Regions from separate parts of the Thiomonas sp. OC7 genome, predicted to be linked through region 2. Evidence: riboswitches for the same ligand, from Rfam matches in the RefSeq annotation. Region 2 holds a riboswitch; the other holds the start of a gene.
What was found. A riboswitch is a leader RNA that binds a small molecule or an ion and turns the genes downstream of it on or off. The one in region 2 is predicted to bind thiamine pyrophosphate.
Positions count from the first base shown of each region.

Region 1: linked by a shared signal. The riboswitch ahead of BIO17B3_RS14905 (cytosine permease) and the one ahead of thiC (phosphomethylpyrimidine synthase ThiC) in region 2 are both predicted to bind thiamine pyrophosphate.

Region 1 covers NZ_LR131953.1:3,102,416-3,114,408, reverse strand. The annotation lists gene hemF (oxygen-dependent coproporphyrinogen oxidase) at 1-450, shown strand, start outside; gene nadD (nicotinate-nucleotide adenylyltransferase) at 447-1,073, shown strand; gene rsfS (ribosome silencing factor) at 1,087-1,860, shown strand; gene rlmH (23S rRNA (pseudouridine(1915)-N(3))-methyltransferase RlmH) at 1,898-2,368, shown strand; gene thiM (hydroxyethylthiazole kinase) at 2,428-3,255, shown strand; gene thiE (thiamine phosphate synthase) at 3,248-3,910, shown strand; gene thiD (bifunctional hydroxymethylpyrimidine kinase/phosphomethylpyrimidine kinase) at 3,907-4,767, shown strand; gene BIO17B3_RS14905 (cytosine permease) at 4,764-6,050, opposite strand; TPP riboswitch at 6,107-6,213, opposite strand; gene BIO17B3_RS14900 (signal peptide prediction) at 6,320-6,760, shown strand; gene BIO17B3_RS14895 (hypothetical protein) at 6,939-7,319, shown strand; gene BIO17B3_RS14890 (PGDYG domain-containing protein) at 7,418-7,876, opposite strand; gene BIO17B3_RS14885 (ATP-binding cassette domain-containing protein) at 7,898-9,811, opposite strand; gene BIO17B3_RS14880 (hypothetical protein) at 9,873-10,493, shown strand; gene BIO17B3_RS14875 (TlpA disulfide reductase family protein) at 10,549-11,082, shown strand; gene aroQ (type II 3-dehydroquinate dehydratase) at 11,143-11,592, shown strand; gene accB (acetyl-CoA carboxylase biotin carboxyl carrier protein) at 11,633-11,993, shown strand, end outside.
Region 2 covers NZ_LR131953.1:367,684-379,676, forward strand. The annotation lists gene thiO (glycine oxidase ThiO) at 1-1,071, opposite strand, end outside; gene thiC (phosphomethylpyrimidine synthase ThiC) at 1,076-3,085, opposite strand; TPP riboswitch at 3,117-3,249, opposite strand; gene BIO17B3_RS01780 (pirin family protein) at 3,285-4,151, opposite strand; gene BIO17B3_RS01785 (LysR family transcriptional regulator) at 4,270-5,187, shown strand; gene BIO17B3_RS01790 (fatty acid desaturase) at 5,212-6,291, opposite strand; gene BIO17B3_RS01795 (bifunctional diguanylate cyclase/phosphodiesterase) at 6,294-8,117, opposite strand; gene wrbA (NAD(P)H:quinone oxidoreductase) at 8,318-8,920, shown strand; gene BIO17B3_RS01805 (YkgJ family cysteine cluster protein) at 8,920-9,198, shown strand; gene BIO17B3_RS01810 (aldo/keto reductase) at 9,500-10,489, opposite strand; gene BIO17B3_RS01815 (FeoC-like transcriptional regulator) at 10,579-10,881, opposite strand; gene feoB (Fe(2+) transporter permease subunit FeoB) at 10,878-11,993, opposite strand, start outside.

The sequences.
Region 1 (11,993 bases), 2.7 Mb from region 2:
CCATTCGGCGAAGACCACTATCCGCGCTTCAAGGCGTGGTGCGACGAATACTTCTTTCTCAAACATCGCAACGAGCCGCGCGGCATCGGCGGCGTGTTTTTTGACGATTACAACGAGGGCGGCTTCGAGCAGAGTTTCGCCCTGATGCGCGCCGTGGGCGATGCCTTCCTGCCGGCCTATGTGCCCATCGTCGAGCGGCGTCGCGCGCTGCCCTACGGCGAACGCGAGCGCGACTTCCAGGCCTACCGCCGCGGGCGCTATGTCGAGTTCAATCTGGTGTGGGACCGCGGCACGCACTTCGGTCTGCAGTCGGGCGGGCGCACCGAATCCATCCTCATGTCGATGCCGCCTATTGTGAAGTGGCGCTATGACTGGCACCCCGAGGCGGGCTCGCCCGAGGCGCAGCTGTACGACACCTTTCTCAAGCCGCGGGATTGGGCCGCTGCATGAATGGCGTCGCCTCGGCAAAGCCCCGGCGCATCGGTTTGCTCGGCGGCAGTTTCGACCCGATTCACAACGCACACCTGCAGCTCGCGCAGAGCGCCTGCAGCGAGTTGGCGCTCGACGCTGTCTGGTTCATCCCCGCCGGGCAGCCTTGGCAGCGCGACCCGCTGGCGGCGAGCCCGCAACAGCGTTGGGACATGGTGAATCTCGCCATCGCCGGACGCACCGGCCTGCGCGCCTGCGACATCGAGCTCAAGCGTCAGGGGCCGAGCTACACCATCGACACCGTGCGCGAGTTGCGCGCCGCGCATCCAGACGCGGCGTTCACCTTCATTCTGGGCGCCGATCAGTTGCGCAACCTCCCGACCTGGAATGGCTGGGAAGACATCGTGGCCGAGGTCGATCTGGCCGCCGCGCGGCGACCGGGCTACGACGACAAGGCGCCGCCTCAACTCCTTGAAGCCCTGGCCGCCAGCGGGCATCTCCTGCACCGCCTGTCCATGCCCGAGATTGATCTCTCGGCCACGCGCATCCGCCGCCATCTCGCCCAAGGCGAATCGCTCGCCGGGCTGGCGCCTGCCGCTGTGGCACACTACATTGATCAACATCGCCTTTACACGCACTCATAACGCACTCATCAGCATGGATATCCGCAAACTGCAACGCACCATCGTCGACGCTCTGGAAGACGTCAAGGCCCAGGACATCGAGGTGTTCAACACCGAAGAACTCACCAGCCTGTTCGACCGGGTCATCGTCGCCAGCGGCACGTCCAACCGCCAGACGCGCGCGCTGGCCAGCAGTGTGCGCGACAGCGTGAAAGCCGCCGGATTCGCGGTGCGCAATCCCGAAGGCGAAGAAACCGGCGAGTGGGTGCTGGTGGACTGCGGCGGCGCGGTGGTGCACATCATGCAGCCCGCGATCCGTGCGTATTACAAGCTCGAAGAACTGTGGGGCGCCAAGCCGGTTCACCTCAAGCTCGGCGGCGCCAAACGGGTCGGCGCGAAAGTGGCCGCCAAGGGTCCGGACAGCCGCCCCGACAAGCCCGAAGACGACACCAAGGCGCCGGCTCGGAAAACCGCGGCCCGCAAGAGCGCGGCCAGCAAAACCGTCGTCCGCAAGCGTCCAGCCGCCAAGAAGGCCGCGGCGAAAACCGCCCCCGCGCGCACCTCGCCGTATGGCGAAACCGGCACCGAGAAAAAACGCGTGACCCGCGTGGTCGGCACGGCTGCGGGCGCTCGCTCCGCCCCGGTGGCTCCGGCCCGCAAGCGGGCGCAGCCCGCCGAGGCACCGGTTGCCGCCAAACGACCCGCCGCGCGCAAATCCACCGCCGCTGCGGGCAAGCGCCCCGCGGCCAAGAAAGCCGCGTCCCCAACGCCGACCAAGCGCGTTGCGGCCAAAAAGCGGGCGTCCTGACCGCCTCGCGGCTGGCTGACCCGCCGTCGGGCTCCGCATGAAACTCTGGCTGCTCGCCGTGGGCCAGCGCATGCCGCGCTGGGTGGACGAAGCCTATGCCGACTACGCCAAGCGCCTGCCGCCCGAAACGCCCCTGCTTCTCAAGGAGATCAAGGCAGAGGCGCGCAGCTCCAGCATCAGTGCCGAAGCGGTGATGGAACGCGAGGCGCAGCGCATCGAGGCCGCCGTGCCAGCGGGCGCGCGCCTCGTCACCCTCGATGAACGCGGCCAGCGACTCACCACCGCCGCGCTGGCTGAAGCCTTGCAGCACTGGCGCCAGGAGGGCCGCGACGTCGCGCTGGTCATCGGTGGCGCGGATGGCCTGGCCCCGCGCCTTAAACAGAAGGCCGACACCTTGCTGCGGCTCTCCGACCTCACCCTGCCCCACGGCCTCGTGCGGGTGCTGCTGGCCGAACAGCTTTACCGCGCCCACAGCCTGCTCAGCGGCCATCCCTATCACCGCGCCTGACGGCCTGCCGCCGCGCCGCGCACGGCGATAATCGGGGCTCGACTTCGCTGCTCAAAATCATGCCATCCCCTAATGCCGACTCTCTCTGGGCCGATGTGCTCGCCGTGCGCCAGCAACAACCGCTGGTGCACAACATCACCAATTTCGTGGTGATGAATTACAACGCCAATGCCCTGCTGGCGCTGGGCGCTGCGCCGGTGATGGCGCACGCCCGCGAAGAGGTTCGCGACATGGCCGGCATCGCTCAGGCGCTGGTGCTTAATATCGGCACTTTGTCGCCAGAGTGGATCGAGGCCATGGTCATGGCGTTGCAGACGGCGCGCGGACGCGGCATTCCGGTGGTACTCGACCCGGTGGGCGCCGGGGCTACGCCTTACCGCAACCGCGCCGTTGCCGAATTGCTCGCCGCAGGCAGCCCCACGGTGTTGCGAGGCAACGCCTCGGAGATTCTCAGTGTCGCCGGGGTGGAGGCGGCCACCCGCGGCGTGGACAGCGCCGCCGCGTCGGACGACGCGGTGCAGACCGCCCGCACGCTCGCCGCCCGCCTGGGCGCTGTGGTCTGCGTGAGTGGCGCGACCGACCACATCCTCGCGCCCGATGGCCGTCATGTGCGCCTATCCAACGGGCATGTGTGGATGACCCGAGTCACGGGCGTGGGCTGCTCAGCCACGGCGCTGATCGGTGCTTTCTGCGCCGCGCAGCCCGACGCGTTTCACGCCACCGTCGCCGCGATGGCCTATCTCGGTGTGGTCGGCGAAGTCGCCGCCGCGCAAGTGCAAGCGCAGGGCCGCGGCGTCGGCCAGCTGCAAATCGCCCTGCTCGACGGCCTGCAACTTCTGGACGCAGAAACCTTCCACGCCCTGCTGCGCCTGCAAACCGATGACTGAATCCGCCCGTCGCTGGCCCCTGGCCGTGCTGCGGCTGCACCTGGTCACCGACGCCGCCCTGTGCGGCCCGCGTGGCGTTGAGGCCGTGGTCGCCGCAGCGGTGAGGGGCGGGGCCACCTGCGTGCAGTTGCGCGAAAAGCAGCTCGACACCCGGCCTTTCGTCGAACGCGCCCGCGCGCTCAAGGCCCTGCTCGCACCGCTGGGGGTGCCGCTGATCATCAACGACCGGCCCGATGTGGCGCTGGCCGCGGGCGCAGACGGCGTGCATGTCGGCCAGAGCGATCTGCCGCCCGAGGACGTGCGACGGTTGATGCCGCACGCCCTCATCGGCCTGTCGGTCGAAAACCCCGAGCAGGTGCGCGCGGCGGCCGACATGCCGGTGGATTACCTCGGCGTCAGCCCGGTGTTTTCCACCCCGAGCAAACAAGACACCGCCCCCGCACTCGGCCTCGAAGGGCTGCGGGCGATGCGTGCCCTCACCGATCTGCCTTTGATCGCCATAGGCGGCATCGATCTGAACAATGCCGCGCAAGTGCTGGCCGCAGGCGCCGACGGCCTGGCCGTGGTGCGGGCGCTGTGCGCCGCACCCGACCCCGCTGCCGCCGCGCAAGCCTTGCGCCAGCTCACCGACTCGCTCACCTTCGTCCATCCATGAACGCGACCGAACCCCTGCAAGACACCCCTGCCGTCGCGCGCTATGCCCGCGTGCTGAGCATCGCTGGCTCCGACAGCGGCGGCGGCGCCGGCATCCAGGCCGACCTCAAAACCATGGCGGCGCTGGGCTGCTATGGCATGACGGCCATCACCGCCATCACGGCGCAGAACACGCAAGGCGTGCGCGCCATTCAGGCGCTGCCGCCCGAATTGCTCGCGCAACAGATCGACGCCGTGGTCGAAGACATCGGTGTGGATGCGGTGAAAATCGGCATGCTGCACGATGTGGGCGTGGTGCGGGTGGTGGCCGAGGCCATTCGCCGCCATCGCTTCACTCATGTGGTGCTCGACCCGGTGATGGTCGCCACCAGCGGCGACAAGCTGATCACCGAATCCACCGTGGACCGGCTCGTTGATGAGCTCTTTCCCCTCGCCACGCTGATCACCCCCAACCTCGACGAAGCCGCCTGGCTACTGCGGCTGGGCACCATAAACGCCGACGCGCTGGAAGACACGGCCAATCTGCTGCACGTGCTGGGCGCTCGCGCGGTGCTGCTCAAGGGCGGCCACTTGCCCGGCCCGCAGCTCACCGACTTGCTGCGTCTGCCCGATGGAGAAGTGCGGCGCTGGGAAGCGCCGCGCATCCCCACGCGCAACACCCACGGCACGGGCTGCAGCCTGTCATCGGCCATCGCGTGTTATCTCGCCCTGGGCGAAACGCTGGCCGATGCCGTGGCGCATGGTCGGGACTATGTGCGACAAGCGCTGCTCGCCGGAGCCGACATGCAACTCGGCCAAGGCCACGGCCCGCTCAACCACGGTCACGCACCTTTAGCGACGAAGCGCCTGCCGCTCTAAGCCGCCGCGGGCGCCCGCGCCTCGCGCCAGCGCAGCGCACCTGCCGCCAGCAATGTGAAGGCCAGGCTCGGCAAGGCCGAGCCCCAATTCGGCCACCACACCGTGCCAAACTGAAACACGCCGATGCCCAGCAACCACACGCTCATCGGCCCCCAGCGCCAGTTGCTCTGCGGCGGCAAACCCGGTGCCAGCTGCGCGATCACCACGCCGAACAGCGGCACGAAAATTGAACTCAGGGTGAGCAGAAAGGGCTCAAGTGCGTGCATCGGCAGCGCAAGCGCCGCCGCGGTGGCCAGCAGCACCAAGGTCATGCCAATACGACGAATGCTCCAGCGGCCGTTGAGGAAGTTGGTCGATACCGCGCCCGAATGCACGTCGCCATAGGCGTTGTCCACCTCATCCACCAAAATGAAACCCAGCGCAATCAGCCCGCCCTGAGCCAGCAGTAAGGTGCTGAGCATGTCGATATCGGCAGGCGACACGCTGATGACCAGCACGCCCAGGGCGTAGCACCAGATGTTCGCCGCGGCGTAGCCGAGCCAGGTGCCGCGCGCCGTGGCGCCAGCGTGGCGTCCGTAGCGGGCATAGTCGGCCACCAGCGGCAGCCAGGACACCGGCATGGCGATCACCAGATCCACCGCCGCTAGCGAGCTCATCGAACCGTCGCCCGGCTGCGCCCACAGCGCGGCAAAGCCGTGCTGCCAGGCCTTGAGTCCGAACTGATAGCTCAGCCAGAGCAGCGAAGCGACGATCAGCGGCATTGCCGCGCGGCTGACGAAGCGCCGCACCAGCCCGATCATCCGCCCACTGGCCAGCACCAGCAGCAGCGAGCCCCAGGCCAGCGTCGCCACCACGGGCACCCAGGCCCCGCGCGTACCGAACACCTGCTCGACGATGGTGCGGGTACCGTCGCGCATGATCACCAGCTCGAACGCCGTCCAGCCCAGCAGTTGCACCACATTGAGCGCCACCGGCAGCATGGCGAAGCGCTGCCCCAGCGTGCGCCCGATCAGCGCCGAACTCGACAGACCGTGCCGGCTGCCGATCCCCGCCACCCAGGCCAGCAAACCCGCGCCCAGCAAGGACCCCAGCGCAATCGCCCCGGCCGCCTGCGGCAGGCTCAAGCCCGGACGCAGATACGCGCCCACCTGCATGACCAGCAGCCCCACCCCCAGACTGAACCACAGCGCGGCGGCATCGGTGAAGGTGAAAATGCGTTCCGCCGCGGGAACCGAGGCATTGGACGCGTGCGCCGCGTCACTTGAAGTTGTGTGTGTTGCCATGGCCCATTTCTGCGTGCTCGCGCAGAAACCCGGCCGGGCCATGCGCGCCATAGCGCGCGCTGCCCACCTTGCTTCCCTGCGCGAGGATGACCTCAATCAGGTTCAAAGGGACTCTCTCAGCGAAGCTACCTACTGCCGCAGCCCCGCACCCCCAGCGTTGCGCCGCAGGATTGCGACACGGCGTCGATTGTAGGCAGGATGACGCCTGCGAGCCGCACCGCGACAGCTCCGGAGCACGGCTAAGCTATGCCCCTGACCCGTGTCCACCCATGCGCCCGATCCGCACTCGCCGCCTGACCTTGGCCGCACGCCTGCTCTGGGCCGCGCCCTATTCGGTGCTCGGCCTGCTCGCCGCCCTACCCGCCTGTGCGCTGGGCGCCCGGCTGCGCCGCAGCGGCCACACCCTGGAATGCACGGGAGGCCAACTGGGCCGCTGGATGCAGCGCCTGCCCAACCGCCATCGCCTCGTCGCCCTCACTCTGGGGCATGTCATCCTCGCGGTCGACGCCCCCGCCATGCAGCGCTTGCGCGCTCACGAACGCGTGCATGTGCGGCAATACGAGCTTTGGGGCCCATTTTTCGGGCCCGCCTATTTGCTGGAGAGCCTGTGGCAAACCCTGCGCGGGCGCGATGCCTACCTCGCCAACCGATTCGAGCGTGAAGCCTATGCGAAGGGCGGACCATTTCTCACGAAACCTCATGATCAGTAAGCCCGCCGCGCTGGGTACCGAAACGAACGCAGCGGCGGCGCTCCGTGCTCGCGCAATCGCTTGATCGGCCCTGAAGTTGCACGCCTCAAATTATTGACGTGCATCAATCCGCGTGTTCCGCAAACGCCTAGCCTGACTGCGAGTCAACCTTGACTCAAAACTTTTTCAGGAGAGTGCCATGATTGCCACCAAGCCATTTTTGACTGCCTTGTCTCTCAGCATCCTGCTCGCAGGTGGAGGGCTGACCGCAACTTCTGCCTACGCTCAAACCCAAAAGCAGGAAACCATTTACGGTAGCCAGTTGATGACGCAGAAGGAGCGTCGTGAATACCGACTCAAAATGCGCGAGGCGAAAACCACAGAGCAGCGGGAACAGATCCGGGCAGAACATCACAAGCTGATGCAGGAACGTGCGAAGGAGCGCGGCGTCAAGCTGCCTGATGCGCCCCCGGCGCAAGGCATGCATCAAGGGATGGGCTCAGGTGGCGCCATGGGTACTGGCGGCGGAGGCATGGGCCCTGGCGGCGGCATGGGGCCGGGCGGCGCAGCGAAACCCTGATTCAGCTCAGTCGGCCTTCTCAAGGAAACGCCGGGCCGCCCCAAGTTTCCTTGACCCCCACGGGGGGCGGGCTGGGCACAGCCCAGCCCTGGGGGCGCTCAAGGAGGCGCGACTTTCCGGTAAACCTGCGCAAACCGTCCCTGCTCAACCACGCCGTAATCGCCTGGCGCGTATTGCAGCAGCCAATCACCGGGGTTGCCGCGCAGCAGATCGCCGCCAGCGCTGCGGGTCATGCGAAACGGTGTGGGCATCTGCCGCGCCAGAACGGGAATGGGCTGGTTGATGTAAGCGCCATTCTGCCCCATGAACGTCGGCGCGAGGGCTTGGTAGCGCGCTTCGAAACGGGCGCGCGACACGCTCCAGCGGTCGCCGGTGGCGCCGGTGATGATGGCATCGCCCGCTGCGTAACGATTGGGGCCTTCGCGGCTGATCAATTCGCCGGAATCGACGGCGAATTGCACCTGCACGGTCTCATGCTTGATGTAAGCGGCTGCCTGCGGGTCGGTGCGCAAATCGACGTTTTGCAACAACGGCGCGCTGGGTTCGTTTTCGGTCATGGCGGATTTGTTCACAATCTCTCACTTGCCATCGAGCACTTCCCAGCGTTCCAGGGCGTGGAGCAGTTCTTCGTCGATCTGCGCGTAACGTTCCTGCATCTCGCTGATACGCATCGTGGAAGAGGTATAACTCGCCGGGTCGGCCAGTTGATCGGAAAGCGATTTCTGCTCCGCCTCCAGGGCGGCTATGCGGCCGGGCAGTTCCTGCAGCTCGCGCTGTTCCTTGTAGCTCAGCTTGCGCTTGGCCGGTACGTGGGGAATGGACGGCTGTGCCTGAGCCGATTTGGTTGGCGCCGCGCCGCGCTTGTCCGCCCCGCCTGCGGCCGATTTATTCAGCTGCGCCTGCAACGCACGGGCACGCTGCGATTGGGTGAGCCAGTCGGAGACGCCGCCTTCGTATTCGCGCCAACGGCCAGGGTCTTCCGGCGTGGCCTCGCTCACTATCGTGCTGGTGACCACATTGTCGAGAAAGCGACGGTCGTGGCTGACCAGAAACACGGTACCGGGAAAGTCTTGCAGCAACTGCTCCAGCAGTTCCAGCGTGTCGATGTCGAGGTCGTTGGTCGGCTCGTCGAGCACCAGCACATTGGCCGGGCGGGCGAACAACCTAGCCAGCAGCAAACGGTTGCGCTCCCCCCCTGAAAGCGACTTGACCGGCGAGTTGGCCCGCGCGGGCGAGAACAAAAAATCGCCCAGATAACTCATCACATGCTTGCGCTGCCCGGCCACCTCAACCCATTCGCTGCCCGGGCTGATGGTGTCGGCCAGGGTGGCGTCAAGGTTGAGCACGGCGCGCATCTGGTCGAAATAGGCGATCTGCAAGCGCGTTCCCTGCCGCACGGTGCCACTATCGGGTTCGATCTCGCCCAGAATGAGCTTGAGCAGCGTGGTTTTGCCCGCGCCGTTGGGCCCAATGAGGCCGACCTTGTCGCCACGCAGAATCGTGGCGGAGAAATCGCGCACCAGCACTCGGTCGCCATAGGCCTTGTTGACGCCTTGCAGCTCGGCCACGATCTTGCCACTAGACTGACCGCCATCCACCTCAAGTTTGACGCGCCCGAGCGAATCGCGCCGCGCCGCGCGTTGGCTGCGCAGCGCCTCCAGGCGGTTGATGCGGCTCACGCTGCGGGTCCGTCGCGCTTCTACGCCCTTGCGTATCCACACCTCTTCCTGCGCCAGAAGCTTGTCGGCGCGGGCGTTCATCACCGACTCATCGGCCAGTTCCTGCTCCTTACGCGCCTCATAAGCGGCGAAATTTCCGGGATAACTGCGCAACGTGCCGCGATCGAGTTCGACAATGCGGGTCGCCACATCGTCGAGAAACGCCCGGTCGTGGGTGATGAGAATCAGGCTGCCGCGAAAGCCGGTGAGCAGTTCTTCCAGCCAGGCGATGGCATCGAGATCGAGGTGATTGGTCGGCTCGTCGAGCAGCAGCACGTCGGGCGCCGCCACCAGCGCCTGCGCCAGGGCCACGCGCTTTTGCATCCCGCCGGAAAGACTGCCCACGAGCGTCGTGCCGTCGAGTTGCAGACGCTGCAGTGTTTGATCGACGCGCGTCTCCCAATTCCAGCCGTCGAGCAATTCAATGCGGGTCTGCAGGGCGTCGAGGTCGTCTTCGGGCGCGTGCCGCTCGAAACGGTCGCGCAGGGCGCGGGCTTCGGCCACGCCTTCGCTCACCACATCGAACACGCTGGCCTGGGCAGAAAAATCCGCCTCCTGCGGCACATACACCCGGCTCAGACCCTGCTGCACCTGCACCAGGCCATCATCGGGCGGCTCCAGCCCGGCCAGAATACGCAGCAGGGATGACTTTCCGGTGCCGTTGCGACCGATCAGGCCCACCCGCTCGCCCACCTCCAGCGACATGGCGGCATGATCGAGCAAGGCCACATGGCCGAAAGCGAGCGACAAATCTGAAACGGAGAGGACGGCCATGCGTAGCGTTTGTTGAGGAAAGACGCTCATTGTGCCAGTCGGTCGCCGCTACCATACTTTGATGGACTCCCTGCGCGCTGAACTCGCCGTGCTGGCCGCGCGGCTGATCGTCGAAGACGGTCTGGACTACGGCACGGCCAAGCGCAAGGCCGCCAAGCGCCTGCTGGGCGAACGCGTGGCGCACGATCTGCTGCCCAGCAACGATGAAATCGAGCAGCAGGTACGCGAAGAACTCGCCCTGTTTCATGCTGACACCCAACCCGCGCAATTGCTGCAGTTGCGCCGCGCCGCGCTGACGCTGATGGAAGCGTTTGCGGCGTTCAATCCGCATCTGGCCGGGGCTGTCTGGCACGGCACCGCCAACGAACACACCGATCTGCATGTGCTGCTGTTCACCGACGACAGCAAGGGCGTGGAGATTCTCTGCATCGATCACGGCTTCGCTTTTCAGGTCAGTGAAGCCCCGCACTACGCCGGGCGCGGCCGTGTCGAACAACTCACCCTGCACTGGCCCCCGCATGACCGTCAAGCCGTGCTCGCCCATCTGAGCCTGTACCCGGAAAAAGACGTGCGCGGCGCCCTGCTGCCTGATGCGCAAGGGCGCACGCCCAGAGGCACGCTGCGTGCGCTCAGGCAACTCCTGAGCGCCCCCGCCAGCGATGGGGAAAACCCGAGACTCTGAAGCTTTTCCCCGGCCATGCACAATGCGAGCAGTCTGACTGCTACACCACCACCCCATGAACAAAGTCAATATCTGGATTTCTGCCGCCATCATCCTTCTCATCGCTGCGGTGCTCGGCAATGCCTGGTTTCAGCGTGAACGCAGCGTACCCATTGCGGTTGAAAACAATGCGGTCAAGTCTTTTTTCGCTGACAAACTCGACGATCTGCAGGGAAAATCCATCGATCTGTCGCAATACCGCGGAAAACCGCTGGTGATCAATTTCTGGGCGAGCTGGTGCCCGCCTTGCATCGCTGAAATGCCAGATTTTTCGAAGTTTTATCAGCAGAACAAAGACAAAGGCATCGAGATGGTGGGCATTGCGCTCGACAACCCCACTGCGGTGCGCAATTTCCTGAAAGAGCATCCGGTGAGCTACCCCATTCTGCTGGGCGGCATGAATGGCATCGCCCTGAGCACCAGCCTGGGCAATAAGCAGGGGGGCCTGCCATTCACCGTGGTGCTCGATGGCAAGGGCGACGTGGTGTTTCAAAAGCTGGGAAAAACCTCTCTCGACGAACTGAAAGAAGCGGTACCCTCCGGTCATTGAGCCCGCGCATCAGAGTTGCGTTCAACCATCGTTCATCCCACCCTGTTCAATCGCCCTTCCATGACCCGCATCCTTGTTCTCCACGGCCCCAATCTCAACCTGCTGGGGCAGCGTGAGCCACACATCTATGGCGCGACCACGCTGGACGATATCAATCAGTCGCTGCAAACCCTTGCCGCCGAACTGGGGGTGGAGGTGCAGAGTTTCCAGAGCAATCACGAAGGCGACCTGATTGATCGGTTACATGCAGCGCGCCTGGACGGCACGCGCTACATCATCATCAACCCTGCGGCCTACACCCACACCAGCGTTGCCCTACGTGACGCCATCGCGGCCACCGATCTGCCCTTCATCGAAGTGCATCTGAGCAATGTGTACCGCCGCGAACCATTCCGCCATCACTCCTACTTTTCCGATCTGGCCACCGCCGTCATCAGCGGTTGTGGCGCTCACGGCTACACCCTGGCCTTGCGCCATGCCGTGGTCGATCTTGGGAATCGTAAAAATTGATGGTCTAATGCGACACTTATCAGCGACTTAACGACAGATCATGGATTTACGCAAACTCAAGACTTTGATCGACCTGGTCTCCGATTCCAACGTCTCCGAGCTGGAGATCACGGAAGCCGAAGGCACGGTCAGAATCGTCAAGGCGCAGCCGCAGCCCATCATTCAATACGCGCAGATGCCCGCTCAGTTGGGATCGCAGTTTGCGTCTCAGGCCCCGATGCAATACGCCGCGCCCCAGGCCTCGCCCGCTCAAGCTCAGGCACCCGCCGCTGAAGCAGCTCCCGCCCCGGAGGCGCAAGGGCATGTGCTGAAGTCGCCGATGGTCGGCACGTTCTACCGCTCTTCTTCTCCGGGGGCGGCGCCGTTCGTTGAGGTGGGCGACACGGTCAAGGTCGGCCAGA
Region 2 (11,993 bases):
GCGCAGCTGAGCCAACAGATCGCGCTCGGCCCGCTGCACCATCGCCGGAGCCACGAGATAGCCGTGGCGATAGAAGCCGTTCAATTGCCAGACTCCCTCGCGCTGCGCCCACACGGGTTGATGGTCGTCGGTTGCGGGGCGCAGGCTGGTGGCCACGCGGGTGATGCGCGCTTCGCCAAACGCCGGATGCACGCTGTAGAGCGCGCTGGCGAGTTCGAGCATGGAGCGCACGGTGATCGGCCCGGTGTCCTGCGACTCCAGTTCGGTCGCGCCGATGATGAAGCGCCCTTCGCTGCGCGGCACGATGTAGAGCATGTAGCGCGGATGGATCAGCCGCACCGGACGGCGCAGGCTCACCGCCGGGCAAGTCACAGTGAGCACTTCGCCGCGCACGCCGCGCACGCCCGGCCAAGCCGCGTTCACGCCGCGGCAGTCCACCACCGCATCGGCCTCGATCAGCGTGCCGTCGGTGGTGTGTACCGATCGGGCCTGCACGCTTTGCACAGTGGTGCGATCGAGCCACTGCCCGCCCACGCGCGCCATGGCCTGCTCGATGGCGGCTTGCAGGGCTTGCAGCAATTGCCCGTTGTCGAGTTGGCCTTCGAGCGGCAGCCAAAGACCGCGGCTGAAACGTCCGGCAAATTCGGGCTCCAGTTCGGCGATGCCCGGTCCGTCCAGGCTTTGCACCGCGTCGCGTTTGTCGGCAGGCAGGCGGTAGCGGATGAGGTCGGCATAGTGCGCCAGACCGGGGTAGTCGGGCGCGTGCGCGACCACCAGCGAGCCCTCGTGGTGAAAGTCCACCGCCTGCCCGGTCTGCGCCTGCAGCGTGGCCAGCCATTGCGGCCAGATCGCCAAAGACTGCTCGCCGAGCGCGAACAGATCGGCATCGCCCACCACCAGCTCGGCATAGGGCGCCAGCATGGCGGCAGCCACCCCGGCCGCATGGTCGCGATCATCGCGGCCGCGTGCATCGACCAGGGTGACCGGCACGCCTGCACTGAGCAGACGCCACGCCAGCAGGCGACCAGCAAGCCCGGCCCCCGCGATCACCACTTCAGCAGTCCGCGTCATGTCTTCAGTTCTCCTGCTGTTGCGGCGCAGGAGCCCGCGAACCCGGCAACGGAGTCAACGCCCCCCCTGCTGCGGCTCCGCCTTCGCCGCCCCCCGAGGGGGCACGCCCCGCCTTGGGGCGGCCCGGCAGCGGGGCGTGCACATAGACCTCGCTGCCTCCCGCGCGGAATTCGGCTGACATTTCCGCCATGCCCACCTCGACGGCCTGCTCTGCATCCACGCCCTGTTTGGCGGCGTACTCGCGCACTTCCTGCGTGATCTTCATGGAGCAGAACTTCGGCCCGCACATGGAGCAGAAATGCGCCGTCTTGAAGGCGTCTTTCGGCAGGGTTTCATCGTGAAACTCCTTGGCCTTTTCCGGATCGAGGCCGAGGTTGAACTGGTCGTCCCAGCGGAACTCGAAGCGCGCCTTGGAGAGCGCGTTGTCGCGCGCCTGCGCGCCGGGATGGCCCTTGGCCAGATCGGCCGCGTGCGCGGCGATCTTGTAGGTGACGATGCCGTCGCGCACGTCCTGCTTGTCGGGCAGGCCTAGGTGCTCCTTGGGCGTGACGTAGCAGAGCATCGCGGTGCCGTACCAGCCGATCATCGCCGCGCCGATGGCGCTGGTAATGTGGTCGTAGCCGGGCGCGATGTCGGTGGTCAGCGGGCCGAGCGTGTAGAAAGGCGCCTCGCCGCACTTCTCCAACTGCCTGTCCATGTTTTCCTTGATGAGCTGCATGGGCACATGGCCAGGGCCTTCGATCATGGTCTGCACGTCGTGCTTCCAGGCGATCTGCGTGAGTTCGCCCAGGGTGTCGAGCTCGGCGAACTGCGCTTCGTCGTTGGCATCGGCAATACTGCCAGGACGCAGGCCGTCACCCAGCGAGAACGCCACGTCGTAGGCCTTCATGATGTCGCAGATATCCTCGAAGTGTTCGTACAGAAAGCTCTCCTTGTGATGCGCCAGGCACCACTTGGCCATGATCGAGCCGCCGCGCGAAACGATGCCGGTGACACGTTTGGCGCTCAGCGGAATGAAGGGCAGACGCACCCCGGCGTGGATGGTGAAGTAGTCCACGCCCTGCTCGGCCTGCTCGATGAGGGTGTCGCGGAACAGCTCCCAGGTGAGGTCTTCGGCCACGCCGCCGACTTTCTCCAGCGCCTGGTAGATCGGCACGGTGCCGATGGGCACGGGCGAGTTGCGCAGAATCCACTCACGGGTCTCGTGAATGTGTTTGCCCGTGCTCAGATCCATCACCGTGTCGGCGCCCCAGCGGATGGACCAGACCATTTTTTCCACCTCTTCGGCAATGCTCGACGTGGTAGCCGAGTTGCCGATATTGGCGTTGATTTTCACCAGGAAGTTGCGGCCGATGATCATCGGTTCGCTCTCCGGGTGGTTGATGTTGTTGGGGATGATGGCACGGCCGCGCGCCACTTCATCGCGCACGAATTCCGGTGTGATGCGCGATTGAATGTTCGCGCCAAAATGCTGGCCGGGGTGCTGCTTCAGCCGTCCGGCATCGAGCATTTCTTCCTGCCGCTGATTCTCCCGAATGGCGATGAACTCCATCTCGGGCGTGATGATGCCCTTGCGCGCGTAGTGCATCTGGCTGACGTTGGCGCCGGCCTTGGCGCGGCGCGGCAGCGGCAACTGCGGAAAGCGCACCGCATCCAGACCCGCGTCGGCGTTGTGGCGGCGCGTGGTGTCGGAGCTGAAGGCGGGCAGTCGCTCGGTGTCACCGCGCTCGGCAATCCACGGCGAGCGCAGCGCGGGCAGGCCGCGCGCCAGGTCGATGCTCACCTGCGGATCGGTGTAGGGCCCTGAGGTGTCATAGACCGCGAAGGGCGGATTTTTTTCCACGCCAAATACCGCTGGGGTATCGGCCAGCTTGATCTCGCGCATGGGCACGCGAAGGTCGGCACGGCTGCCCTGCACATAAATCTTGCTGGACGCGGCGAAGGGGGTACGGGTGATGCGCTCGGTCAGCTCAGGGGCATCGACCTTGTAGCGGGATTCGGGCAGTGCAGACATGGTTCCTCCGGGGATGGATGAATGCCTGCCGTCGCACCGGCGCCTTGTTCCCTCCGCAGGTTGGAAGCGCACTCGCGGCGCACTTCCTAGCCCGATCAGGTTCAGCGGATTCTGCGTTACGCAGTCTCAGCCGGGAATTTCGCCCGGCGCTCCGACAAGCTCAGGCACAGTATAGGCGTAGCCCCGCCAACTCGATCGCTTACGCCGCAATCTGGCCGAAACGGCCGCTGTTGAAGTCTTGCATCGCCTGATGAATCTCGGCTTGCGTGTTCATCACAAACGGACCGTAGCCGACGATGGGCTCGTCGATCGGCTCGCCGCTGAGCAACAGCAGCGTGGCGTCGTCCTCGGCCTCGACCAGCATGCCGTCGCCTTCACGGCTGAGCAAGCCGAACTGTGCCGAGCGCACCACCGCATCGCCGTTCACCTTCACCGCGCCGTGCAGCACCACCAGCGCCAGCGTGCGCCCCGCGGCGATGTCGAAGCGGGTCTGTGCGCCCGCGTTGAGCCGCGCGTCCCACACGTCCATCGGCGTGAACGTGCGTGCGGGGCCGCGGTGGTCGGCATACGTCCCGGCGATCACACGCACCCGCCCTACTGCGTCGGGCAAGGCCACGTCGGGAATGTCGGCGTTCAACAAGGTCTGATAGCCGGGCGGCGACATCTTGTCCTTGGCGGGCAGGTTGACCCAGAGCTGCACCATCTCCAGCGTGCCGCCTCGCTCGGTGAACGCCTGGGAATGGAACTCGTCATGCAGGATGCCGCCTGCGGCCGTCATCCACTGCACGTCGCCCGGGCCGATATGCCCGCCGGCCCCGGTCGAGTCGCGATGGTCTACCTCGCCCTGATAGACGATGGTCACGGTCTCGAAACCCCGATGCGGGTGTTCGCCCACGCCGCGCGGCTGCGTGCCGGGCGCGAACTGCGTCGGCCCGGCGTAGTCGAGCAGCAGGAAGGGGCTGAGCTGCACGCCGTGGCTGCTGTAGCTGAACAGTGAACGCACCGGAAAGCCGTCGCCAACCCAATGCTGGCGCGGGTTGCTGTAAATGCCTTGAAGGGTTTTCACGCTGTTTCTCCTGTAAGCCGGGGCCCAGCCCCGCGATGGCTAAAGAATATGGGTGGAACGATACGTTCGGTAGTCGCAAATTTTGCCTTCATCGTTCTACAAATGGAACAATAAACCGATGCGCGACTTGAATGATCTGTATTACTTTGTCCAAGTGGTGGAACACGGGGGTTTCGCACCCGCCGGACGTGCGCTCGGCCTGCCGAAATCGAAACTGAGCCGTCGCTTGGCGCGACTGGAGACGCAACTGGGCGCAAGGCTGATCCAGCGCTCGACCCGCAGCTTCGTGGTCACCGAACTCGGACAGACTTACTACACCCATTGCAAGGCCATGCTGGTCGAAGCCGATGCGGCCGAAGAAGCCATAGCCCGCACCCACGCCGAGCCCTGCGGTGCAGTGCGCCTGACCTGCCCCGTCGCCCTGCTCGATGCGCAAGTCGGGGGCATGGTCGCGGCCTTCCTGGTGCGCTATCCGCAGGTGCAGTTGCAGCTTGACGCCACCAACCGGCGCGTGGACGTAGTGGCTGAAGGCATCGACGTGGCCCTGCGCGTTCGCCCCCCGCCGCTCGACGACAGCGATCTGGTGCTGCGAACACTTGCCGAGCGGGTGCAGGTACTGGTGGCCAGCCCCGCCCTGCTCGCCCGCACGCATATGCCGCAGACCCCGGCCAGCCTGTCCGGGCTGCCCAGCCTGGCTCTGAGCAGCCAGCTCGGCATCACACAGACCTGGGATCTGCACGGCCCTGAAGGCGCGCAGGCCGCAGTTCGGCATCAACCGCGCCTGGTGTCGTCGAGCATGCCCGCGCTGCGCGAGGCCGCGGTGGCGGGCGCGGGCATCGTGCAGCTGCCGTTGATGATGGTGCAGGCGCAGCTTGCCAGCGGCCAACTCACCCATGTGCTGCCCAGCTGGGCTCCACGGCCCGAGATCATTCACGCCGTGTTCGCATCGCGCCGCGGGCTGCTGCCCGCAGTGCGGGCGCTGCTCGACTTTCTGGCCGAGCAATTCAGCGTAGCGCCGGGAGATCAGGGCGTGTGAACGCGGTTTCGCGGCAACGCCTGCTCAGCGCCCCCAGGGTCGGCTCGCCGACCCCCGTGGGGGATGAGGCCCGCGGCTCCAAGCTGCCCTGCGGCAGCTTGGACGGAGCCGAATCCGAGCAGCTTGCAAGCTGCGAGGTGGACAAGAAAACTTGGGGCGGCCCGGCGTTTCCTTGAGCGCAATCGGGCCACGCAACTGGCGCAGCAGCGCACGCACATAGGGCTGGGCAAACTGCCGGTCTTGCGCACTCGCCGCCGCGGGCAATTTGCTCCAGGGCAGCGCCGGGTGGCGGTGATGGGTGGCGTGATAGTTGAAGTGCAGAATCAGCGCCGAGGCCCAGCGCGGCAGATCGAGCTGGCGCGCCTGTCGCACATCATCGCCGGGGGCGTGCAGCGGGGTCGCATAGTGATAGGCGTTGTCGGTGAGCGAAATCAGCAGCCCCCGGCCCAGCAGCGCCAGCAGCAGCATCCAGGCGTGCGTGCCGTAGAGCCAGACGCTGCACGTCATCAGCGCCATTGACATCAGGCTGTCCAGACGCATGGCGCGCAGGGTGTCGGGCTTGAGCAGTTGCCGCTCCAGACTCTGCGCCAGCGACGGCAGACCGGGCTCGGCCGGCAGACGCTGTGCCAGCCGCAGCAGCCAGGCCGGCGGCAACCACACCAGCAGCAGCGCGGCCACTTCGCTGGCATACAGGCCGATGAGCAGTTGCGGGTAATAACGCCAGGCGGCCGCGCTGCGCGTGGTCAAGGCCGGATCGAACACTTCGCTGCGGTCGATGGCGGTGCGGTTGAACTGGTGGTGCTTGAGATGCCCGAACCGCAGCACCGCAAACGGCGCCGGAAAGCCGATGGCCAGCAGGCGCGAAAGCGCGTCGTTCAGGCGCCGGTCGGGAAGCAGCACGGCGTGGATGCCTTCGTGCAGCAAAGACCAGTAAAAAGTGGTCGCCAGCACCACGATCAGCAGGCTCCAGCCCAAAGCAGGCAGCGCGGGCAGCAGCAGCGGCAGAGCGATCCACAGCCAGCCCGACATCGTCAGCGCCAAGACCGCGAGCAACAGATTGAGCCGCGCCGGAATGCTGCGAGGGTCGGTTGCCGCGCTGCTCATGTTCACCTCAAGGCGGGCGGCACTTGCACTCCGACCTGCGGGCCGTACTGCCGCCGGTCGATAAACACCCGGTCGTAGGCCTGCGCCTTGGCCACTTTTTTCAGCTCGACCAGAAGGGCCGAGGCTTCGCGGTGCGATTCCACCTGCCCCGAAGCCAAAGTCAGCACGCCGAAGGACACGGTGGGAAATCCGAACCACTGCGCTTCGCCTCGGCGGTTGACGGCCTCGTATCCGCCGCGCTCACGTTGATCCGCATTGAAGAAGCGCGGCATCTCGGCGGCGAATTCCTGCGGAATGGTCTGCAGACGCTCGACGGCATCGGGCTCGGCGCTCACCACGATGAAATCATCCCCGCCGATGTGGCCGACAAAATCGCCCGGCCGCCCAAAGCGCGCCCGCAGCAGATCGGCCAGCAGCACAATGACCTCGTCGCCGAGCCGGTAGCCAAACACATCGTTGAACGGCTTGAAGTGGTCGATATCGCCATACGCCGCCACGAAAGACTGCCCCGAGGCCAGCAGGCGATCGATCTGTTCGTTGATGGGCACATTGCCCGGCAGCAGCGTCAGCGGGTTGGCATAGCGCGCAGTCTGGATCTGGAACTCGTTGACCAGCCGCAGCAGATCGCCCACCAGCAACAGGCCGCGATAGTCGCCCTGCTCGGTGACCAGCACGCCCTCGGTGGCGTGGCGAAAGCTGGCATCGGCGATCAACTGGCTGGCCTGGTGCAGACTGCTGCTCACATCGAGCTTGAGCACGTCGGCGCTCATCACCTGGGCGCAGGGTTTGTTGCCCAGCAGGTCGCGTACATGCGGGCGCCAGAGCCGGTCGGCCAGCACATAGCGGTTGAGAATGCCCAGGGCGCGCCCGTTCGCATCGACCACGGGAATCGACATCAGATCGGGCTGGGCGTCGAAGCGGCGCAGCACCTCTTCCAGCCGTACTTGCGGCTGCACCGGAGCGATCGGGCGCGCCAGGCCGAGCGCCGACTGTTCCACGCTGCCGCGCGAAGCCAGCGGGTACAACTCGGGTTGAGCCGCCTCGATCAAGCCCCGTTGCGCCGGGCGCATTTCACGCGACGGCGCGGCAGACGGCCGCTCCAACACAAAGCCCTGCGCCAACTGCACGCCGATTTCGCGCAGCACGCGCAGATCGCGGGCCGACTCCACGCCCTCGGCCACGACCCAGGAGCGGCTGGCCTCGGCCATGAGCAACATCGAGCGCACGAACGCGGCCTTGATCGCATCATCGGCCAGCCCGGCGCAGAACGCCCGGTCGATCTTGAGATAGCGCGGATGCAGGCGCTGCCAAGCTTCAAAGCGGCCGAAACCCCGCCCCATGTCGTCCAGCGCCAGCGCAAAGCCGAGGCGGTGCAGATGTTCGGCCTGCTCCATGCCCACGCCGTCTTTCAGCAGATCATCGCTTTCCAGCAACTCGAACACGATGCGCGACGGCGGCAAGCCCAGTCTTTGCAACAAATCGAGCGCGGCCGAGCTGCCCAGCCAGCCCGAATCGAGCAAGGTCTGCGTGACGTTGATGAACAACTGCCCCGGCAAATTCAAGCGGGCGAACGTCTCTAAACTCGTGCGCACGCACAGGGCATCAAGCTCGTACAAGCGCCCGTTCTCCCGCGCGGTCTGAAACAGCGCATCCGGTCGCTCCAGCGGCGAGCCCTGCGGTCCGCGCGCCAGCGCCTCAAAGGCGTGGATCGACTGACCCCGCAGATCGAACACCGGCTGAAACTCCACGCGCAGCTCGCCATGCGAAAGCAGCCGGTCGAGCAGGATGGCGAGATAGCCGATCTGGGGTTGTACGAGAGAAAGCATGGGGCGAAGTGCGGGAAAGATGCCCGGTTTTATCCCACCCACATCACAGTTTGATGACAGTCATGGCGATTTCATGTCGGCATGCCGCAACACAAAGCCCTGTCCTGCAAAAACGAGACAACTCAACCACAATAGGACTCACAGCGCCACTTTGGCCTGCTCCCTGATTCATCTGAAAGTCATCTAAAAGGACATCGAAAATGGCAAAGATTCTTGTTTTGTATTACAGCACCTGGGGTCATGTGGAAACCATGGCGCATGCCGTGGCCGAAGGCGCGCGCAGCGTGCCGGGCTGCAGCGTGGACATCAAGCGCGTACCCGAAACCATGCCGGCGGAAACCGCGGCTGCCATCCATGCCAAGACCGATCAGGCCGCGCCCATTGCCCAGCCCGCCGACCTGGCGGACTACGACGCGGTGATCTTCGGCACGCCCACGCGATTCGGCAATATGTGCGGCCAGATGCGCAACTTTCTTGATCAGACCGGCGCACTGTGGCAGCAAGGCAAGCTGGTAGGCAAGGTGGGCAGCGTGTTTGCCAGCACCGCCACCCAGCACGGCGGGCAGGAAACCACCATCACGTCCTTCCACACCACCCTGTTCCATCACGGGATGGTGGTCGTTGGCGTGCCCTACGCCTGCGCCGGACTGACCCAGATGGAAGAAGTCACCGGCGGCACGCCTTACGGCGCCACCACCCTGAGCAAAGGCGACGGCAGCCGCCAGCCCAGCGCCAACGAGCTCGACATTGCCCGCTACCAGGGCAAGCATGTCGCGGAAATCACCAAGAAGTTGTTTGGTTGATGCCACCAGCCGCGGAGCCCGGCCACGCCTGCCGCCCCGGCTGCGCGGCATGCTGCATCGCGCCGTCGATCAGCAGCCCGATTCCCGGAATGCCGCAGGGCAAACCAGCGAGCACGCCCTGCGTGCAACTCACCGCTGATCTGCGCTGCGCCATTTTCGGCAGGCCCGAGCGTCCATCCTGCTGCGGCGGACTGCAGCCCAGCGCCGAGATGTGCGGCGACAGCCGCGAACAGGCGCTGCACTGGTTAGCTGCACTGGAGCGTGCAACGGCACCCTGAAACCTGCGGGGCGCTTTGCGTCGTTAGGGCCTGTCAACGCTATTTATGCACCCACGCCGGTGGTCTGGGCGGAGGCAATGCGAGGCGCAGGCCGCGCCGTGGTGTGTTGCACCACAAGCGGACTGCAACGTGGCAGTGCGCCGCCCAGACTCCCGGCCCGAAGGGTTGCCCCCAGACGGGGCGTCTGCGGCGTTGTCGGTGCGAGGCAAGGCGACCAGCCTTGCCTCGCACCTCCGCCTTGCATCCATCCCCATCTGGGGGCAACGCGGGGGCATCAATAGCGTTGACAGGCCCTAACCGATCAGACCGCCAGCGGCGCGGAAATGGCGTCCATTTGCGCCAGCACTTCTGGCGTGAGCTTGGGCAGCACGCTTAGTGCGCCCAGGTTCTCCTGCAGTTGCGACAACTTCGAAGCCCCCAGAATGACTGAGCTCACCCGCGGGTTGTGCGCCACCCAGGCCAGCGCCAGTTGCGCCACGCTGCAGTCGAGCTGCTGGGCGATGGCTTCGAGCTCGCCCACCGCGGCATTATTTCGCGCGTCGAGCAGGCCGTCGCGCAAAAAACTCACGTTCTGCATCGCGCCCCGGCTGCCTGCGGGGATGCCCTGGCGATATTTGCCCGTCAGCAGGCCAGACGCCAGCGGGCTCCAGGTCGTGAGTCCCAGGCCGATATCGTCGTAGAGCCGGACGTACTCCTGCTGCACCCGCTTGCGGTGGAACAGGTGATATTGCGGCTGTTCCATCACCGGCTTGTGCAGATGGTGCCGCTCGGCCACCTCGTAGGCGGCGCGAATCTCGTCGGCGCTCCACTCGCTGGTGCCCCAGTACAGCGCCTTGCCCTGCTCGATGACGTTGTGCAGCGCCCAGACGGTTTCTTCGATGGGGGTGTGCGGATCGGGGCGATGGCAGAAGATTAGGTCGATGAAATCCAGCCCCAAGCGCTTGAGGCTGCCATCGACCGCCTGCAACAGATACTTGCGGTTCAGGGTGTTGCGGCCATTGATGCGCGGTTTCTCGGCCGTGCCCGCGTCGAGCCCCCAGAAAAACTTGCTCGACACCACATAGTCGAGCCGGTGCCACTTGAGCTGGGCCAGCGCCTCACCCATCAGTCGCTCGCTTTCGCCATTGGCATAGACCTCGGCATTGTCAAAAAAATTGATTCCCGCATCGCGCGCGGCGGCCATCATCTCGCGCACGCCCGAAGCATCGACCTGATTGTGAAACGTCACCCAGGAGCCGAGCGAGAACAGGCTGACCTGCAGGCCGCTGCGGCCAAGACGGCGATAAAGCATAGGGTTGTGCATGGCGTTCTTCTCCGTGAGGTAAAGAACGCTAGCTTAGGCCGCCCGGCAAAACCCCGTGCGTGCAAAACCGCCCAAGTTCAGGCAGAACGCAGCATCAACACCGGGGCTTTTGCCGGGGATGCAGCGGCGGCCTGCAGACCGCGCCACTGGTAGAGCGCTGCCGCGGTTTTGCGGGTGCCGCATTGGCCACAACTCCCGCAGGAGCCGCTGCCACAGGCGCTGCCCTGCGCATCGATCCGCTCGACCAGCCCGCGCTGCACCCAGTGCGCCAGCATGTCTTCGGCAACTGACGCAGAAACCTGCACGCAGGCCGCAATCTCGGCGGCGCTGGCAAGCTGCTTGTCGCGCAGGCAATCGCGCACGGCGAACAGCGGGTTCATACCAGGCTCTCCAGCCCCTGCGTTGCCACGCGGCGCTCGGTGCGGTCGCCGTATTGGCGCAGGCCCAGCACCAGCAGCACAAAGGCGGCAACGCAAGCGGCCACCCAAAGGGCGGACGATGGGGGATGCTGCGCAAACGTGCCGATCTGATAGATCACCGTGGCCGCGGCCCAGGCGATACCAATGCCGTAAAGCACGGAAAACACCATCCAGCCCCAGCCCACCTCACGACGCAGCGCCCCCATGGTGCTGGCGCAGGGCACGTACAGCAAGACGAACACCAGATAGGCGAAGGCCGACAGCGGGGTGAAGGCAGCCGCCAGCCCGGCGAGGGTTTCGTTGCTGGCGCCGCTGGCCTGCTCGGTCGCGTTGGTGGACTGCAGATCGTGCAAGCCCAGCGGATCGAGGAAGCTGCCGAAAAAGGCCACGGCGTTTTCGGGAATGGTCTTGGCAGCCTCCCACAACTTGGCGCCCACATCAGGCTGGCGGTAAGCCGCCATCAAGTCGGAGGCCTGCTGCCGCTGATAAATGCCGTTGAGCGTGCCGATCACGATCTCTTTGGCGGCTGCGCCCGCCAGCAGGCCCGACACCGCGGGCCAGTTCTCCCGGGTAATGCCCATGGGCTCGAACACCGGCGCAATGGCCCGGCTGCCCTGAGCGAGCAAGGAGTGATCGATGTCGGTCGCCTGCAAGCCCTTGGCCGTCCAGCCGATGCCGGGCAGCACGAACAGCACCACCCCGATGACCACGATCACCTTGCCGACGCGGAAAATGAACACCTTCAACCGCTGCCAGGCCTGCAGCCCAACGCTGCGCAGGCTGGGCAGACGATAGGGCGGCAGCTCCATGACAAAGGGCATGGGCTCACCCCGAATGGCCGTCTTGCCCAGCATCCACGCGGTGAGCAGCGCCACCACGATGCCCAGCACATACAGCAGAAACACCACCTGCCCGCCGGTGCTGCGGAAAAACACCACGGCGAACGCCATATAGATGGTCAGCCGCGCCGAGCACGACATGAAGGGCTGCATCAGCACCGTAAGCAGGCGGCCGCGCGGGTCTTCGATGATGCGCGAGCCCATGATGGCCGGCACATTGCAACCAAAGCCGAT